3 regions of the Planococcus sp. SE5232 genome follow, and region 3 is predicted to be linked to each of the others. Evidence: riboswitches for the same ligand, from Rfam matches in the RefSeq annotation. Region 3 holds a riboswitch; each other region holds the start of a gene.
The links. A riboswitch is a leader RNA that binds a small molecule or an ion and turns the genes downstream of it on or off. The one in region 3 is predicted to bind S-adenosylmethionine.
Positions count from the first base shown of each region.

Region 1: another riboswitch for S-adenosylmethionine. It lies ahead of ACRC6Q_RS05335 (methionine biosynthesis PLP-dependent protein); the one in region 3 lies ahead of ACRC6Q_RS03475 (O-acetylhomoserine aminocarboxypropyltransferase/cysteine synthase family protein).
Region 2: another riboswitch for S-adenosylmethionine. It lies ahead of ACRC6Q_RS16480 (methionine ABC transporter ATP-binding protein); the one in region 3 lies ahead of ACRC6Q_RS03475 (O-acetylhomoserine aminocarboxypropyltransferase/cysteine synthase family protein).

Region 1 covers NZ_JBOGCP010000001.1:1,152,240-1,158,788, reverse strand. Annotated here, with positions in the region: gene ACRC6Q_RS05355 (STAS domain-containing protein) at 31-798, opposite strand; gene ACRC6Q_RS05350 (cobalamin B12-binding domain-containing protein) at 776-1,432, opposite strand; gene ACRC6Q_RS05345 (hypothetical protein) at 1,449-1,802, opposite strand; gene ACRC6Q_RS05340 (antibiotic biosynthesis monooxygenase family protein) at 1,799-2,104, opposite strand; SAM riboswitch class I at 2,357-2,460, shown strand; gene ACRC6Q_RS05335 (methionine biosynthesis PLP-dependent protein) at 2,536-3,660, shown strand; gene metC (cystathionine beta-lyase) at 3,653-4,825, shown strand; gene ACRC6Q_RS05325 (5-methyltetrahydropteroyltriglutamate--homocysteine S-methyltransferase) at 4,861-5,967, shown strand; gene ACRC6Q_RS05320 (Fe(3+) ABC transporter substrate-binding protein) at 6,312-6,549, shown strand, end outside.
Region 2 covers NZ_JBOGCP010000005.1:138,446-144,994, forward strand. Annotated here, with positions in the region: gene ACRC6Q_RS16450 (acetyl-CoA C-acetyltransferase) at 1-741, shown strand, start outside; gene ACRC6Q_RS16455 (acyl-CoA dehydrogenase family protein) at 891-2,672, shown strand; gene ACRC6Q_RS16460 (arsenate reductase family protein) at 2,781-3,134, shown strand; gene gcvH (glycine cleavage system protein GcvH) at 3,215-3,595, shown strand; gene ACRC6Q_RS16470 (toprim domain-containing protein) at 3,814-4,152, shown strand; gene ACRC6Q_RS16475 (thioredoxin family protein) at 4,158-4,484, shown strand; SAM riboswitch class I at 4,519-4,623, shown strand; gene ACRC6Q_RS16480 (methionine ABC transporter ATP-binding protein) at 4,711-5,736, shown strand; gene ACRC6Q_RS16485 (methionine ABC transporter permease) at 5,729-6,397, shown strand; gene ACRC6Q_RS16490 (MetQ/NlpA family ABC transporter substrate-binding protein) at 6,451-6,549, shown strand, end outside.
Region 3 covers NZ_JBOGCP010000001.1:720,262-726,810, reverse strand. Annotated here, with positions in the region: gene ACRC6Q_RS03490 (DMT family transporter) at 1-450, opposite strand, end outside; gene ACRC6Q_RS03485 (helix-turn-helix domain-containing protein) at 560-790, shown strand; gene metX (homoserine O-acetyltransferase MetX) at 848-1,861, opposite strand; gene ACRC6Q_RS03475 (O-acetylhomoserine aminocarboxypropyltransferase/cysteine synthase family protein) at 1,874-3,166, opposite strand; SAM riboswitch class I at 3,266-3,382, opposite strand; gene ACRC6Q_RS03470 (glycerol-3-phosphate acyltransferase) at 3,515-4,159, shown strand; SAM riboswitch class I at 4,281-4,396, shown strand; gene ACRC6Q_RS03465 (methionine ABC transporter ATP-binding protein) at 4,535-5,566, shown strand; gene ACRC6Q_RS03460 (methionine ABC transporter permease) at 5,556-6,206, shown strand; gene ACRC6Q_RS03455 (MetQ/NlpA family ABC transporter substrate-binding protein) at 6,246-6,549, shown strand, end outside.

The DNA of each region.
Region 1 (6,549 bases), 430 kb from region 3:
GAAGCAATCCGCTTCGGCTTCTAACTCGTTCTATTGAAGAAGCTTCCGTGAAGCCAAAACCGTCTGCAGAGAAGAGACAAAATGCAGGTCGAGTCCTGTCTTCAAATGGTGAAGCTGTTGGGCGTGCTGTGGTTTTATTCCTGTTACGATCCCATGGATACCCATGATCTGGAAAGTCTGCATCAGAGATTTCAAATAATCGACGCCCTCCTGCTCAAGCTTGTCCATGGCAGTGAAATCCATGATGACTGTTTCAGCATCTGTTTCATAAATCTGGTTCAATATATGGAAACGGATCACTTCAATTTTGCGGGGGTCCAGATCACCGAACAGCGGAATCAGCACATGCTTCTTTCCAAGGTTGATGCAAGGAGCGGATAGCTGCCGTACCTGCAGCAGCAGTTCTTCGGTCCGCTCCTTTTCAAGAAGCAGATCATAATTAGTTTCCTGCAGCCGTGTACGAAGACTCAGCAACTGGCCGGCTATTTCAAGGAGCCGATTGTCCTTCGGCACCAGCACAAGGTTCAAGCAGAAATCGCTGGCCCATTTGCTGTAGACATCCCCCAGAAATAATTTCTTGTCCGCAGAAACAAAATTCAATTCAAGCGGTTCAGCAGACTGATTGCTGGAAAGGAAGTTGCGTGCCTTATCCTTGCTGCCCTCATCAAGCAAATCGAGGAACGCGGAACAGTCGCCAAATAACTTCCTGGCTTCTTCAGAACATTCCACAATTGACAGTTTGCTGTTCAATTTAAAAGCGGGCAGCGGCCATTCATCAAATCGAGATACTGAAGTCATTGTCAGGTTCCTTTCCAGTCTGGATCCATTTTTTCAATTGATCCAATTCTTTTACGATGATTGTCCCTTCAGGTTCGGAAGCTGGCCAATTTGCCAGTGAAACAGCCCGTCCTCCTAAGATGATAGTCGGCTTAAAATCAAGAGCTCTGAAAGCTACAGCATATTCCTTTAAAATAGGCAGTCGATACGCGAGTGCTGCTGATAATGCGATAACTTCAGGTTGCCAGCGGTTTGCAGAGTCGATTGCGGCATCGAGCGGTAAATTCGGTCCCAAGTATTGGACCTCCCACCCGTTTTCCTTAAATAAGGAAGACACCATCTTCAACCCGATATAATGGTCTTCGCCTTCCGGCCCCAGAACCATCACTTTCTTTTTATGCGAATTTAAAGCTGGCCGACGAACTTCCGTTACCGACACAACAAAATCGCAGATGGCAGTTGCTAAATGTTCGTCCGCCACAGTAATGATATTTTTTTCCCATAGTTCTCCGATCCAATACATGGCAGGCGTCAGAACCAATTGGTAAAGCTCATCTTTAGTATGGTTCTCCAAATATGTTTGGACTAATTGCACGGCCTGCTTTTCATCGCCAGCCAGGAATAGATCGGCCAGTTCTTTTGATTTACTGTTCATGTCACCCTCCTTAACTTTATGAAGGCCTCAACACCGCAATGGCATTCGTTAAACATCCCGTCATAAAGATCTCTTCATTCTTATCTATATTCCCCGGAAGAATCTCCAGTAAGCGCTCAAAATTATCGATAATTAATGCGGTTTCTACATTTCTGCTTGTCAGGACCGTTTCCAGCCAGATTGTGTAATCGATGAAGACCTTTTCATCGTTCAAGGAGAAAGCTGTCTCTAGGTGATCCAGGTGGTGGTGATTATCTTTTTCCGTATGTTCAAAGCCCCGATCGCCAAAACGGTCCCACAGCGTGGGATATGCTTTATATATACTTTCAGCTGTCTCGGAAGCAATTTTATTTTTGATGTCTTTATTCATTCGGCTACCACTTCGTACTGCCGTACGGTGGGAATGATTTTCGCCAGTTCCTGATCTGGGTAGTTCTTTTCCAAATCATGGATTTCCTTGAATTCCTGGCTCTTCACCCATGCCATGTAGGCAGCTTTCGTGTGCCACTCCATATGGACGGTCAATTCGTTTTTCTTCTTGGTGTTTTGGATGAGTCTGAATAAATGAAAGCCCTCCGCCAAATCCACACGGCGTGAACGCTTTTGGTATATCCCAATGACTTCCTGCGTTTTTTCAGGTGGAACAACCACTGTTGAGGTGACAATATACATTCGCTTTCCCCTTTGCATACAAATTTCATTCAATCAGTATATCACTTCGGAAAGCGAATTAAAAGAATAGCGCGGTTCTTTACAGCTACAGCCGAAGGGTTCAGCGAAGTCATCTCAGCAACCATCAGTACTGCGTCTCCCATCTATTATCTTTTTATTTCAACTATTTAAAATTTCATCCTTGCTTTCTATTGCTTAATGATTTATGATTAGAAACATCGAACCAGAAACAACATAAACTTCATAAGATATTTCTTATCTAGAGAGACGGAGGGATTTGGCCCTGTGAAGTCTCAGCAACCAGTCTGATGAAGACACGGTGCTAATTCCAATAGGCTACGCCTAACAGATGAGAAGAATGCATTTCCAGTCAGGGGCTTTCTTCTTTTTTGAAGAAAAGCCCCTGTTTTATTGTTGAGAGGATGAGTGGAATGACAAAACACAGCTTGGAAACTTTATTGGTTCAAATAGGCAATCGCAGCGACGCTGCTACAGGAGCGGTAAATCCGCCCATCTACTTATCAACGGCTTATGAGCATCAGGGACTTGGACAATCGACCGGCTACGATTACACCCGAACAAAAAACCCGACACGCTCTGTTCTTGAAGAAGGTTTTGCTGAACTGGAAGGCGCAGATGCCGCATTTGCCTGTAGCTCTGGAATGGCTGCCATCCAACTGATTTTGTCGCTGTTCCGTCCGGGAGATGAGATATTGGTGCCGGAAGACATTTATGGCGGAACTTATCGCCTGCTGGACCATTTCGCCTCCGCCTATAATATTCATCCAAAATATGCTGAATTTAAAGATGTACAGGATACAGAAGAAAAAATAACGTTGAATACACGGGCGCTCTTCATTGAAACGCCGACTAATCCGCTTATGCAGGAAATTGATCTGATCGCCTATGCAGCGTTAGCGAAAAAGCATAATCTTCTATTGATTGTCGACAATACATTTCTGACACCCTTCTTCCAGCAGCCAATCGAGCTGGGAGCGGATATTGTCATCCATAGCGCCACTAAGTATATCGGCGGCCATAATGATGTGCTTGCCGGATTGGTTGCCGCAAAAGGTGAAAGCATCTGCGAGCGGCTGTCATTCTTCCACAACTCAGTGGGGGCAGTGTTGTCCCCCTTCGACTCCTGGCTGTTGGTACGCGGATTAAAAACCTTGCCGTTGCGCATGAGACAGCATGAAGCAAATGCAAAAGCCATCGCGGAATTCCTGTCGCAGCAAGCAGAGATTTCAGATGTGCTGTATCCCGGAAAAGGCGGCATGTTGTCGTTCCGTCTACAGGAAGAGGAATGGGTCGGGCCTTTCCTGGAAAATATCAAACTCATCACCTTTGCTGAGAGTTTAGGTGGAGTTGAAAGCTTCATCACCTATCCCGCCACCCAGACCCATGCAGATATTCCTTTTGAAGAACGCACTAAACGCGGCGTTTGCAACCGGCTATTACGATTTTCGGTCGGCGTTGAACTCGCTGAAGATTTAATCGCTGATCTGACACAGGCATTTTCGAAATTGAAGAAGGAGGTTGTTGAATATGACTGATCGCATAGAAACCAAGTTTATTCACTCTACCGGAGTTGATCCATTGACGGGTGCTGTAAATGTACCGATTTATTTGTCCTCAACATTCCACCAGAAAAGTTTAGATTCATTCGGTCCCTTCGATTACAGCCGTTCCGGAAATCCGACGCGTCTGGCATTGGAAGAAACCATCGCAAATCTTGAAGGCGGCAAGCGCGGCTTCGCTTTTTCTTCAGGAATGGCCGCCATCTCTTCCGCTTTCATGCTCCTGTCTTCAGGCGATCATGTCCTGGTGTCAGAAGATGTCTACGGAGGTACGTACCGTTTCATCACGGAGGTTTTGGATAAATTCAATATCGAGTATACGTTCGTCAACATGACTGACCTGAATGAAATGGCCAATGCGATCCAGCCGAACACCAAAGTGGTCTACTTGGAAACACCTTCGAATCCGACAATGAACATCACAGATATCGAGATTGCAGCAAAACTGGCAAAAGCCAATGGTTGCCTAACTTTCGTCGATAATACATTCATGACGCCGCTTTATCAGAACCCATTGGCTCTTGGCGCAGATATCGTTCTTCATAGCGCGACGAAATTCCTGTCAGGACATAGCGATGTCGTCGCGGGGCTTGCCGTCACAAAAGATGAAGAGCTCGGAAACCGCCTCGGCTTTATTCAAAACACGTTTGGTTCGGTGTTAGGGGCACAGGATTCCTACCTGCTGATCCAGGGCATCAAAACTCTAGGTGCCCGCCTTGGCCAGTCATCCGAGTCGGCTCGTACCATTGCTGAGTACTTGCACAACCACCCATTGATCGAAGAAGTCTATTACCCAGGATTTTCATTCCATCCCGGCAACCCGATCCACGAACGCCAGGCAAAAAGTGCAGGTGCTGTCCTGTCTTTCCGTCTAAAAGATAAAAAATCAGCCCGCGTCTTTGTGGAACACCTGCGGATTCCGGTATTTGCAGTCAGCCTGGGCGCTGTCGAGTCGATCTTGTCGTATCCGGCAACCATGTCCCATGGCTCTATGCCTGTTGAAGAACGTGAGAAACGCGGCATCACGGATGGCTTGCTCCGTTATTCGGTCGGCCTTGAACATCCCGATGATCTCGTGCAGGATCTTACACAGGCACTGGCTCAAGTAGCCCGCCGCAACGGCTTGAGCATCGCTAACTAGATAAAAATCCTTAGAGAGAAAGAAGGAAAAATCATATGACAACGACTCAAACGGTCACAGCACCATTCAAGGCAGATCACGTCGGAAGCCTGCTTCGGCCGGCTTCCTTACATAAAGCAAGAGAAGATTACAAAGCTGGAGCAATTTCAGCAGAGGAACTTCGGGAAATCGAAACGAAGGAAATCAAACATATCGTCGAGAAACAAATCGAGGTCGGCTTAAAAGCGGTCACAGACGGCGAATTTAGACGATCGTGGTGGCATTTGGATTTCATGGAGCATATCAATGGCTTTGAAGGTTATGTGCCAGAATCCGGTTATCAATTTGCCGGCGAAGAAACAGAGCGTTATGATGTCCGGAACACCGGTAAAATCTCCTTTGATGACAGCCATCCGTTCATCAGGGATTTCCTTGAACTCAAAGACATCGTTGATGGCAGAGCAGTTCCGAAGTTAACGATTCCAAGCCCCAACCAATTTTTCAACGCCGGCATCCGCGATAATTCAATTTATCCGGACATTGAAGAATACGCACAAGCCATCATCCATGTGTACCGCGATGCGATTCAGGCATTCTATCAGGCAGGCGTCCGTTACCTGCAGATCGACGACGTTTATATCGCCGGCCTTTCTTCACCGGAGATTCCATTCAGCGAAGGCGATTACGACCGCGACTATTTAATTGATTTGGCACTTCGCGTAACCAATGGCGCACTTGAAGGAAAGCCAGAGGATCTGACAGTGACAACTCATCTATGCCGTGGAAACTATAAGTCGAAATGGGCTTTCGAAGGCAGCTACGCCTTAATCGCACCAACGATCTTCGCAAAAGAAAAAGCGGACGGGTTCTTCCTTGAATATGACGATGACCGTTCCGGCTCATTCAAACCGCTGGAACATATTCCAGCAGGCGGCGCAAAAGTCGTCTTGGGCGTCTTCACCTCGAAGAACGGAGAACTGGAAGACAAGGAATCCATCAAAGCACGCGTCGCGGAAGCTGCCGAATTTGTGCCGCTTGAGCAATTATGCATCAGCCCGCAATGCGGCTTTGCTTCTACTCATCACGGCAACGAACTGACAGAACAGCAGCAATGGGATAAATTAAAGTATATTGTGGACGTTTCTAAAGAGATTTTCGGATGAATGGAGATGACAAAGCTCTTTGCCGACCCGGCAAAGAGCTTTGTTCTGACTTCAGATTCATCAGCTGAGCGTTTGTGGTCGTTCAGAGATATTTGGTGCCGTTCAGGCAAAATCCACAGAAGCGAAAATGTTTTTACTTTGATTTACTTCTTTTTTAAATGGCTATTAAGAATTTACAATATTAGTTATATAAACCTATTATCTGTATGGAAATTGACCAAAAAAGCAAATTTTTTAATATACTTCACGAAGATTGATTGACATTCTCAATTAGCCCTCTATAATTGGTACTGAGAATGATTTTCATTTAACTTCTCAACTACATAACAAAGGGAGAGACATCTATGAACAAACTTTTTTACCTTGTACTAGCTTTCTTGCTTCTTGTGTTAACGGCATGCGGAAACGGCGATGCATCCGAACCGGCAACAACTGATGCTACCGAGGAAGCGCCTGAAAGCACTGAGGTTAACTTATACACTGCAAGACATTATGATGTTGACGATGAACTGTATAAGAAATTCGAAGAAGAAACTGGCATTAAAGTAAACCTCATCAAGGGGGAAGCAGATGAATTGCTTG
Region 2 (6,549 bases), on a different contig from region 3:
AGCATGGGGCATACCGCGGAACAGGTAGCTACGCAATACGGCATCAGCCGTGAAGACCAGGATGCATTTTCTGTCCGTTCACACGAAAAAGCAGCAGCAGCAATTGCAGCCGGAAACTTTGATGAAGAGATTATTCCGGTTGAAGTGATTAAACGATATGTAGACGACAACAATAAATACCAGGAGAAATCTTCCATGTTCGAAATGGATGAAGGCGTTCGTCACGGAACCAGCATCCAAACCTTGAACAAATTGCGTTCCGCATTCTCAGCACGCGGAACCGTTACCGCCGGAAACTCATCACAAACTTCTGACGGCGCCGGCGCATTGCTGGTCATGGACCGTGAAAAAGCGGAATCCCTCGGGCTGAAGCCGATCGCTAAGTTCCGTTCATTCGCAACAGGCGGTGTACCACCGGAAATCATGGGCATCGGACCTGTCGTCGCTATTCCAAAAGCCTTGAAATTAGCCGGATTGACGATTGAGGATATCGACGTATGGGAACTGAATGAAGCATTCGCTTCGCAGTCGCTTGGCGTTATCCGCGAGCTTGGCCTGGACATCGACAAAGTCAACTTCAACGGTGGAGCTATTGCACTTGGCCACCCGCTAGGTGCGACAGGTTCCATCCTGACAATCCGCATGATGAGTGAACTAAAACGCCAAGGCAAACAGTTCGGCGTCGTCACAATGTGTATCGGTGGAGGAATGGGCGCAGCAGGCGTCTTTGAAATGCTGTAGAAATAGATTTTAGGAATTAAAGAGTAGAGTAGGTCTGAAGAAATCGCTTCAGGCGGAACTGGTTTGCGGAATATCCACAACACCTTAAGCTCATAATAAAACATGAACTCAACATATAATAAGCAATTACAAAATAGGAGGAATACAAAATGGAACAATCAAAAACATTGATCAAAGGCGGTAGTTTCTTAATTGAAGAGGCGGATCTGTCACGTGTGTTCACACCGGAAGATTTCACGGAAGAGCAAAAAATGATCGCGAAGACGACGGAGGATTACGTTAACACTGAAGTGATGCCTGTTGTCGAAAACTTGGAAAACCATGAATTCGAACATTCCGTCCGTCTATTGAAAACGGCTGGAGAGCTTGGGCTTCTTGGTGCTGATGTACCAGAACAATACGGCGGCCTTGGATTGGACAAAATCGCTTCAGCGCTGATCGCTGAAAAAATGTCGAAAGCAGGCGGTTTCTCAATCACTCATGGCGCACATGTCGGAATCGGTTCATTGCCGATCGTTCTTTTCGGTAACGAAGAGCAAAAACAAAGCTATCTGCCACGATTGGCTTCTGGCGAAATGATTGCAGCTTATGCTTTGACTGAGCCAAGCTCAGGATCGGATGCATTAGGAGCGAAGACAGTTGCCAAGCTGAACGAAGCAGGCACTCATTATGTGTTGAACGGTGAAAAGCAATGGATCACCAATGCTGGGTTTGCGGATGTCTTCGTAGTCTATGCGAAAATCGATGGAGACAAATTCTCTGCCTTTATCGTAGAACGTGAATTCCCAGGCGTTTCTGTTGGACCGGAAGAAAAGAAAATGGGCATCAAATCTTCTTCTACACGGACATTGATCCTGCAGGATGCTGAAGTTCCTGTCGAAAACTTATTGGGCGAAGCTGGGCGTGGACATATCATCGCGTTCAACATCCTGAACATCGGGCGCTACAAATTGGGAGTGGGTACAATCGGAGCTTCCAAGCGCGCAATGGAATTGACGATCCCTTATACGAACCAGCGCCAACAGTTCAAGACACCGATCTCTTCATTTAACTTGACGCGTGAGAAATTGGCCACGATGGCTTCTAAATTATATGCAGTTGAAAGCTCTGTTTACCGTACTGTTGGATTGTTCGAAGACCGCATGAGCGGATTTACGGATGAGCAGCATGCAGACGGTAAATTAGTGGCTGACTCCATCGCTGAATTTGCAGTGGAATGTTCACTCAATAAATTCTTCGGTACGGAAACATTGGATTATATTGTGGATGAAGGCGTACAATTGCATGGCGGCTACGGCTTTATGCAGGAATACGAAATCGAGCGCATCTACCGCGATTCACGCATCAACCGTATTTTTGAAGGAACCAACGAAATCAACCGCTTGCTTGTTCCAGGAACGCTTTTGCGTAAAGCGATGAAAGGCGAATTGCCATTATTGCAGCATGCACAGCAGCTTCAGGAAGAGCTATTGATGATGATGCCGGAAGAAGTCGGCACCGAAGCGTTGGCTCAAGAGAAATACCTGGTGAAAAATGCGAAGAAAATCGCATTGCTGGCAGCTGGGCTTGCCGCTCAGACTTACGGCACGAAACTGGAAGCCGAGCAGGAAGTGCTTGTTAACATCGCAGACATTGTCAGCAACGTCTTTGCAATGGAATCAGTAGTCTTGCGTACAGAAAAGGCGATTGCTGCATCAGGCGAGGAAAAAGCCAAGCAAAAACTGCTATATACGCAAATCTACTGCCAGGAAGCATTCGATCAAATCGAAAAAGATGCGAAAGAAACATTGATTGCTGCCATCGAAGGCGACAACCAGCGAATGATGCTTTCTGCGTTGCGCAAACTGACTCGTTCAACGCCTTACAACGTGATTGCGAAAAAACGCGAAGCGGCTGTCAAGCTGATCGATGTCGAAAAATACATCGTTTAATGAGTAGTGGAAAACAGGCATCCCCAGCTGTATCGGGTTTGCCTGTTTTTTTAGTCGTCGACCGAAAGCTTTCTTTTTGGTAAGCTTAGAAAAAAGGGAGGTACTAACGTGATTACTTATTATGCATACCCGAAATGCACAACTTGCCGGAAAGCAAAAAGTTGGCTGAACCAAAATGGTGTGGAATACAACGAAATACATATTGCAGAAAACCCGCCGACAAAAGAACAGTTGACGGAGATTTATGAGGCAAGCGATTTGGAATTGAAGAAGTTCTTCAATACGAGCGGCTTGGTTTACCGTTCGCTTGGACTTAAAGAAAAGCTGTCGGACATGTCCGAAGAACAGCAATTGGAGCTTCTGGCTTCAGATGGCATGCTGATCAAACGGCCGTTGGCGTGGGACGGGAAAACTGTGACACTTGGGTTTAAGGAAGCAGATTACCAAAATAGCTGGCTGTAGTAGATTTGTGTCATCTTGTATTTCACAGCCGTTTATGTCAAACTGAATTTGAATGAACTACATAATTTGGAGGGGTCAAGATGAGCACACCAGAAGAACTTCGTTATTCAAAAGAACATGAATGGGTCAAAATCGAAGATGGCAATGCGCGTATCGGAATTACTCATTTCGCACAGGCTGAATTGGGGGATATCGTTTTCGTTGAACTTCCACAAGTCGGGGATGAACTGAAAAAAGATCAGCCTTTCGGCAGCGTGGAATCCGTTAAGACGGTTTCGGAATTGTATGCACCAATCAGCGGGAAAGTTGTCGAAGTTAACTCTGAGCTTGAAGACAGCCCGGAATTCGTCAACGAGTCACCTTACGAGCAGGCTTGGATGGTGGTTATCGAAGCTCCTTCAGAAGATGAAGTCAGCGCATTGATGACAGCAGACCAATACAAAGAAATGATCAACGAGTAATCCTGGAAAGCGCCTGTATTTTGGCGCTTTTTTTTATGGGCAGCAATTCAAAAATGCTTAACCCTTAATGGATCCAAATCAGAAGGTCTGTCGATGTATAAATGAAACCAAGGGTTTTTAGGCAGCCTTTTTGTGGAATACCAAATTATAAAGGTATCTTATGTACAATAGATAGCCTCTTGTCTTTTAGGATTCTAAACTCGATGGGGTGAGTGTATATGGGAAAGGTGATCGTGGTGGAAGGGATCAGCGATAAATCGAGGATTGCACCGCTCATTGCAGAACCCGTGACGATTCTTTGCACAAATGGTACAGTTAGTGTATCGAGACTTGAAGAATTATTGCTGCCATACGAAGGTCAGGACATCATCATATTAGTGGATGCAGACTCTTCAGGAGAAAAATTGCGGAAGCTGGTCAAACGCGAGTTTCCCGAAGCCCGGCATTTCTATGTCAACAGGAGCTACAAGGAAGTCGCGAAAACCCCGCTTCGCATCCTGAAGGATGTGCTCATTTCAGCGAATGTCCAGGTCAATAAGCTATTGATAGAGGGATGAAGAAGATGAAGGAATGGACTCATAAAGAATGGATCAAAGAAAAGAATACAAAACGGATCACTGCATTTTATTTATACACGCCGATGTGCGGAACCTGCCAAGTGGCATCTAAAATGCTGTCTGTCGTCACAGAGCTGTTGCCGGATCTGCAGTTAGGCAAAGCGAACTTGAATTACGTTCAGGAAATTGCGGGTTTATATGAAGTGGAAAGCGTGCCATGCCTGCTGATTACAGAAGATGGCCAATTGAAAGAAAAAATATATGCTTTCCAATCAGTTCCTTATTTATATGACAAGTTAAAATCTGTTGACGAATATAGCCGGTCGTGGTAAATTGGATTTCTGATCAAATAATTTCATATCGAAACTCTTATTAAGAGTGGTGGAGGGAAGTGCCCTATGAAGCCCGGCAACCGTCATGAAAATGAAATGGTGCCAAATCACACGAAGCGAAAGCTTTGGAAGATGAGAGATTGGTTTTCGTGTAATATACGTTTGCCCTTCTGCTCAGTTATGCGCGGAAGGGCTTTTATTTTTAGGATTCAGGGGTGTACAACGAATGATTGAGTTAACAAAAGTGACAAAAAAGTTCGACACAGGAAAAGCGGTCCTTACGGCTGTGGACCAAGTCGATTTATCTATTGCTGATGGAGAAATATTCGGCATCATCGGATACAGTGGCGCCGGTAAAAGTACATTGATTCGTTTGTTGAATGGCTTGGAAAAACCGACATCAGGTACGGTGGAAATCAATGGCAAGGTGATTACCTCCATCAAAGGCGGGGAATTGCGGAAGGCCCGACAAAAAGTCAGCATGATTTTCCAGCATTTTAATCTGCTGTGGTCCCGGACCGTGAAAGAAAATATTGAATTTCCGCTTGAAATTGCTGGAGTGTCGAAACAACAGCGCGGAAAGCGGGTTCAGGAACTGATTGAGCTAGTCGGCTTGGCCGGGCGTGAACATGCCTATCCATCCGAACTTTCAGGTGGCCAGAAACAGCGTGTCGGCATTGCCCGTGCGCTGGCAAACGATCCAGAGGTCCTATTATGTGATGAAGCGACGTCAGCACTTGATCCGGAAACAACAGATGCCATCCTGGATTTGCTGGTGGACATCAATAAACGATTGGGATTGACGATTGTTCTAATTACGCACGAAATGCATGTCATCCGTAAGATTTGCCATCGTGTGGCGGTCATGGAAGGCGGTCGGGTTGTTGAACTTGGCGATGTCCTCAATGTCTTCCAATCACCAAAAGAGGAAATTACGAAGCGTTTTGTTGCACAGGTGACCGATTCCGGAGATTCTGAGGAAACCATCAAAAATCTGCGGGAGCTATATCCTACAGGTGAACTGGTGAAATTGGTTTTTGTCGGTGAGCAGACTGAACAACCGATTCTGACGAAACTGATCCGCAGCCATGCAGTGGAAGTCAATATTGTCCAGGGCAATATCTCGCATACCCAGCGCGGAGCATATGGAACATTGATTTTGCAGTTGAAAGGTTCTAAAGCAGAAATTGAAGAAGCACTGGCATTTCTTCGCACGGAAGATGTTCAGGCGGAGGTGATGCACAATGATTGATTCTTTATTTCCGAATGTAGATTGGGACAGCATGTGGGAAGCAACACTTGAAACGCTCTATATGACAGCATTATCGACTGTGTTTACGTTTGTAATCGGTTTAGCTCTGGGAATTATCTTGTTTTTAACGGCGCCGAAACAGTTATGGGCCAACAAAGTGGTCAATTGGCTAACAGGAGCGTTCGTCAATATATTCCGTTCGATTCCTTTTATCATCCTAATCATCCTGTTAATTCCTTTCACTTTATTCCTAATGGGCTCGATTCGGGGACCGAATGCGGCTTTGCCCGCATTGATTATCGGCTCGGCTCCGTTTTACGCTCGTATGGTACTTATTGCATTGAAGGAAATTGACAAAGGGGTCATCGAAGCGGCCCGTTCTATGGGTGCGACGACGGGCACCATCATCTGGAAAGTCCTGTTGCCGGAATCGAAGCCGGCCTTGATTTCGGGTATTACGGTAACAGCCATTGCACTCGTCGGCTATACGGCTATGGCGGGCATTATTGGCGCTGGCGGTCTTGGGACATTAGCTTTCCTGGATGGCTTCCAGCGCAGCCGTGAAGACGTTACGTTGATGGCGACGATCTTAATCCTGATCATCGTCTTCGTAATCCAATATATCGGCGATCTCGCCACTACAAAAGCAGACAAACGGTAACAGCGGATTTTTCCGTCCTATAAATAAAACACATTATAAGGGAGAGATTGAACATGAAGAAATTTGTAGTAGGAACAGCATTGACGGCTTTGGTACTTGCAGGATGCGGCAATGGCGGAGCAAGTGAAGAAGAATCCCAAACATTGCGCGTA
Region 3 (6,549 bases):
AATACCTACTGGATCCACCAGTTGTTGGCCTCTATTGGCAAATAACAGGACACATCCGATTAAAGCCAGCACGGTGGCAATCACCCAAACTCTATCGGGCTTTTTTTTCAAAGCCACCCATTCAATCATTCCCGTCAACACAGGAGCACTGCCGATGGCTACAACAGTTCCAATTGCAATCCCGGTCAATTGGACAGATGAAAAGAACAAGGGCTGAAACAGCGCCATACTCAGGGCTGAAAGGAGTGCAGCCGGCCAGGGAATCGTCTGGACCGATAACTTTTTTGTAGCAAGAACAAAAACCAACAATGAAAAACCGCCTATCGCTAAGCGGAATGCGCCAATTGACAGTGGATGTGCAGGGCCATCAAAAAAAGATTGAGCGGTCCCAGTCGTCCCCCATAAAATAGCAGCCAGCAAAACTAATAGATACGCCATATAATTCAACATCAACACTCCTATTTCCGGACTTTTCCCCTTAACATACCATGACGCGAATGGTTTGAGATAGCTGTCTTCTTCCATTATAATAAAAGAAAAGAATGGAGGAGGAGATCCTATGTATATGACAGTCCAGGAAACTGCCGCATTCTTATCGATGCCTGAAGAACAAATCAATCGTTATGTATTGGAAGGCCGTATCCGCGCAGTCCATGATGGGGAGCAATACATGATCAACACCTCTCAATTCGGAACGCATTTCCAACAATTGGAGCAGGCTAAGCAAGCGCTGGAGGAATGGCGCGCCATTCCTATACCAGACGATGTGGATATTAAAGACGAAGACTGAAAAAAAGCATCTGAGCGGGGACTGCAGTCCCGCTCAGATGCTTTTTAAATCGAACTTTTAACGTGTGAGCTCAGGCACCAAAAGACGTTTCAGTTTTTCTTCGATAAAACCGCCCCATTTTTCAAACTCCACCAGAAAACCGTCATGGCCAAAATCCGTTTCGATGATTTCCCAGGTCGCATCCTTCTGCTTTTCAAGCCACGGAACCATCAGTTCACTTGGGTAAAGCAGATCATGCGTAAATGATAAGGAATAGACGGGAACTTCCAGGATAGCCTCCTGAATATCATGTGTATTCATTGCTTTCAGCAACAGCACATAGCTGTTGGCATCAAAACGGTCTGCCAGTTTTTTCCCTTGGTAATTCAAATAGGACTGTACGTTGAATTCATCGCCATCATTGATGCGTCCAAAACGCTGGTTAAACATATTGCCGCTGCGGTAAGTGACCATCCCTGCCATTCTGGCTACTTCGAACCCTTTCAGCAGAGACGAATCTTCATAATTACCGCTGTCGAATTCTTTATCATTCTCTATTGCCAAAATACCGATGTGGTTAAAAGCTACGCCATAATCACTGTAATACTGAGTCACGGCCAACGGAAAAACTGCATCGACAAAGTCCGGATACAATTTACCCCATTCCAGAGTTTTCATTCCTCCCAGTGAACCCCCTACCACTCCAACGAGATGGTTGATGCCCAGTTTCTTTAAGGCATGATACTCCGCCCGCACCATATCACGTATCGTCAAGGTTGGGAAATCCGCACGATAAGGAGCTCCAGTTGCCGGATTTATCGATAATGGGCCTGTGGATCCATGGCACCCTCCTAGTACATTGAAGATGATCACTTGAAAAACATTTGTATCCACCGACTTGCCTGGTCCGATTAATCCTGCCCACCAACCTGGATCTCCGTCTGTGCCAACTGCATATTGATCGCCTGTCAATGCATGGCATACCAGGACAGCAGGAGCTTTTTCATCCCCATGACGTTCGTATGCAAGTTCTACATTGTCTATAGTCTTAGTTGAATCCAGGGTTAACGAGCCAATGGATACTGTCTTCATGAAAATCCCTCCTTATGCCTTTTCCAATACTGCCGCCTTTATCGCCTGCTCCAAATCAGCAATCAAATCTTCAGCGTTCTCCAACCCGACAGATAAACGGATCAACTCTTCCGTTACTCCCGATGCTTTCAACTCTTCATTGTTCAATTGCTGATGCGTGGTGGAAGCCGGGTGGATAATCAATGATTTAGCGTCTCCTACGTTTGCGACATGCGACCAAAGATTGACGCTGTCGATCACTTTACGGCCTGCTTCCCGTCCGCCTTTTATGCCAAAATTGACAATCGAACCATAGCCATCATTCTTCAAATATTTTTTCGCCAATTGATGCGATGGGTGATCTTCAAAACCCAGGAAATTGACCCATTCGATTTGCGGATGCTGTTTTAAGTAATCCGCAATAATTTGAGCATTGGTGCTGTGTTTAGGGATGCGAAGATGCAAAGTCTCAAGACCCTGCAGTAAAGCATGCGCACTATCCGGACTCAGTGAAGGTCCAAAATCCCGCAGCAGCTGCACACGAAGCTTTGTCGCAAATGCTGCATCCGGCACATCAATGCCGTAACGCAAACCATGATACGATTCATCCGGCTCTGTGTAATTCGGGAAGCGCGGATTGTCCCAATTGAATTTCCCGGCATCTACTGCGATGCCACCGATTGTCGTGCCGTGTCCCCCAATCCATTTCGTAGCGGAATGGATGACCACATCTGCACCGAATTCGATCGGATTGCTGCCGTATGGAGAAGCGAATGTATTGTCGATCAATAACGGCAATCCATTCGCATGGGCGATTTCCGCTACCTTCTCAACGTCAAAGACATTCAAGCTTGGATTGCCGATAATTTCGCCAAATAACGCTTTGGTTTTATCTGTAATGGCTGCTTTAAAGTTTTCAGGGTTTGTCGCATCGACAAATATTGTCTTGATGCCATAACGCGGCAATGTGTTGGCAAATAAATTGTACGTACCGCCATAAAGATTGCTGTCCGCTACGATTTCGTCTCCAGCTTCTGCAATATTCAAAACAGAAAATGCAATAGCCGCCATTCCGGAGGATAGTGCAACCGCAGCAGTGCCGCCTTCCAATAATGCCACCCGTTGTTCAAATACATCGACTGTGGGATTCATGATGCGCGAGTAGATATTGCCGGTATCCTTCAAGCCGAACAGATCCTGCGCATGTTGTGTATCTTTAAAGACATAGGAAGTTGTTTTATAAACCGGTACCCCTCTGGATCCGGTTGTCGGATCTGGCTGTTGTCCCCCGTGCAATAATAAAGTTTCTGGTTTCATATTCGTCATTTTCCATTCCCCCTGTTTTTTATTGATCCATAACGGTCAAAGAAAGCAGCAAAAAGCCCCCTTCGCTAAGAAGAGGGCCGTAAATTACGGAGTTTCCTCCTCTCATCTGTCAGAATCAGTCGTTCGATCCTGTAGGAATTAGCACCTTTCCAGACATGTGCGTCTGTTGGTTGCCGGGCATCGCAGGGCCTATCCCTCCGCCACTCTTGATAAGAGTATTTGATTTGGTTTTTCATCTTGTTGAGAAGTATAAAAATTTCAGCGCGATTTGTCAAGTCCATTAGTCAAAAAATTTTGAAACCTCGTTCTGTTTCAAACGTTATCTTTTAAGGTAGAGGAGGAATTGGCATGTTTATCTGGATGTTGCTATTATTTATTATTTGCTATGTAATCGGCTGTTTTCATGGATCTCTTGCAGCTCAGGCTCTATCAGGGGTCAACGTCAAAAAAGAAGGTGTAAAAAATTCCGGGGCTTCCAATGCAGCCATCGTACTGGGATGGAAATATGGTTTGCTTGTCGCTTTCATCGATATTTCCAAAGGCTTTGCTGCTGTTGCAGGCTTACGCCTTTTGCTGGATTCCAGCAGTCTTTCTTCTGAAATGATCTGGACTTTGCTATTCATCGCAGGTGCCGGCGTAATTTTCGGCCATAACTTTCCGTTCTATATGAATTTCAATGGCGGCAAAGGCACGGCTTCTGTAATTGGCGTCATGCTGGCCCTCGATTGGAAACTTGGACTGGTCGGACTGCTCTTGCTCATCGGCGTTTCGCTCGCCACCGATTATTTGGTCATTGGCGTACTAGTGCTTTACGCGGTTTATTTTATGATTGCTTTCGGTCCTGCTGTTGGACCATGGCCATTGCTGACAGCCTTGGCTTTATTCGCAATGGCGGTATGGAAGCATAGCGAAAACATTATTCGAATAAAGAATGGAAGCGAGAGCAAAGTATCCTCCATCTTTAAGAAGAAGCCATCAACCCCTGTAAAGTAAAGGAGTTAAACTAATTATTGCTTTCATGTAAAAGATTGTGAAATAAATATCATAATTCTTCTTGACATTTTTGTTATTTCACCATAAAGTAAGAATCACGAATCGAATAGCATACATCACTTTCTTATCAAGAGAAACCGAGGGACAGGCCCTGAGACGTTTCGGCAGCAGATTTGTTTAACCGCAAAAACTGTGCCAACTCCTGCAAATGCCGTTAACGCATTTGGAAGATGAGAATTAGATGGTTTCAACTGGAGCCTTCTTTTTTCTTATGGATAAGAAAAAAGGGGGCTCTTTTTTGTCCATTATCTCAGGAGAATGTGAGACTCCATCGATTTGATAAGACCCATTACAGCATGAGGAGGTTCAATCACCATGATTCAATTCGAAGGCGTCGCCAAGACCTATCAATCAGGAAAACAGGAAATCCATGCCTTGAACGGCATTGAACTGACCGTCGAAACCGGCGAAATTTTTGGAGTCATCGGCTTTAGCGGAGCCGGAAAAAGTTCTTTGATCCGCACCGTGAATCTGCTCGAACGTCCTTCTGCAGGACGCGTATTGATTCAAGGAAAAGATATATCCACTTTATCCAGCAAAGAGATCCGCACCACCCGAAAAGATATCGGCATGATTTTCCAGCATTTCAACTTGCTGAATTCAAAAACGGTTTACCATAACGTCGCTATGCCGCTCTTGCTTGCTAAGACACCAAAAGCAGATATTGAAAAACAGGTAACCGACCTGCTCGACTTTGTCGGCCTTGCAGACCAGGCACAGAAATACCCCGATCAGCTGTCAGGCGGACAAAAACAACGGATCGGCATTGCCCGGGCGCTCGCTACTAACCCATCTGTTCTGCTATGCGACGAAGCGACTTCGGCACTTGATCCGCAAACGACTAAATCGATTTTGGACTTGCTTCGCAAAATCAATAAAGAATACAACATCACCATTCTGCTCATCACTCACGAAATGGGCGTCATCCGGGAAATCTGCGACAAGGTGGCTGTGCTTGAAGCAGGGAAAGTGATCGAGCAAGGCAGCGTCTTCGATATTTTCTCGAATCCGCAGCAACCAACCACCAAACGGTTTGTCCGCTCCGTCATGAACGACGAACTTCCTGATTCGCTGCTGGCACAAATTCAGGCAGCCGAAAGCGATAATGCCATCTACCGCCTCCAGTTTACCGGCACTTCCGTCGGCAAACCGTTCATGTCCCGAGTATCACGCGATTTCAAAGTTGACTTGAATGTGCTGTTCGGCAATATCACTGAGCTGCAGGGCGTCCCGTATGGCAACCTGATCGTGGAATTTTCCGGCGAGCCCAGTGAAATCGAATTGGCTTTGTCCTCCATCCGAGAAAGCGATATCCACATAGAGGAGGTCAATAATTATGTCAGTTAACTACGAACAAATCATAGAAGCTCTATGGGAAACCATTTACATGACCGGCGCAGCATTCGGCTTTTCCCTTTTGATCGGCTTTCCGCTCGGCATCCTGCTGGTGGTCACCCGCAAAGGCCATTTGCTGGAAAATGAACCGGTCTCCAAAGTGTTGAATATCGTCATCAATATTTTCCGCTCGGTTCCGTTCATCATTTTAATGGTTGCCATCATTCCATTGACCCGCCTGATTGTCGGTACGTCCATCGGAACCGCAGCCGCCATCGTTCCACTGGTCTTTTACGCCGGGCCCTACATTGCACGGCTGATTGAAAACTCCTTATTGGAAGTTGATAAAGGCGTTATCGAAGCGGCTCAGGCGATGGGCGCCACGCCGATGCAGATCATTTTCCGCTTCCTGATTCCCGAGGCTTTAAGCTCTTTGGTTCTCGCATTGACGATAGCAGTGGTCGGCTTGATCGGTGCATCCGCCATGGCAGGCGCCATCGGAGGCGGTGGGCTTGGCGACTTGGCCATCACTTACGGCTATCAGCGTTTCGATACGCTCGTCATGTTCATTACCGTAGCGATTCTTGTCGTGCTGGTGCAGGGTGTTCAATCCCTTGGAAATGTATTGTCAAGAACGGTACGGCGTAACTAAAAAATAAAAACAACATAGAAAAAACTGGAGGAATTACTCATGAAAAAACTTACAGCGACAGCATTACTTTCACTATCTGGCTTACTTTTGGCAGCCTGCGGAGACGACAGCAGTTCCGATGGCAACACGAAAGTGACACTTGGCATCAGCGGTTCCGATACAACCATCTGGGATTATATTGGCGAAAAAGCCGAAAAAGAAGGCATCGACCTCGAAATCCAAACGTTCTCTGATTATGTGGCACCAAACTTGGCGCTTGCCGAAGGCGAACTCGACTTGAATGCTTTTCAGACCATTTCTTATTTCGATGAATTTGTTACAGAGCACGACATCGATATCGTAC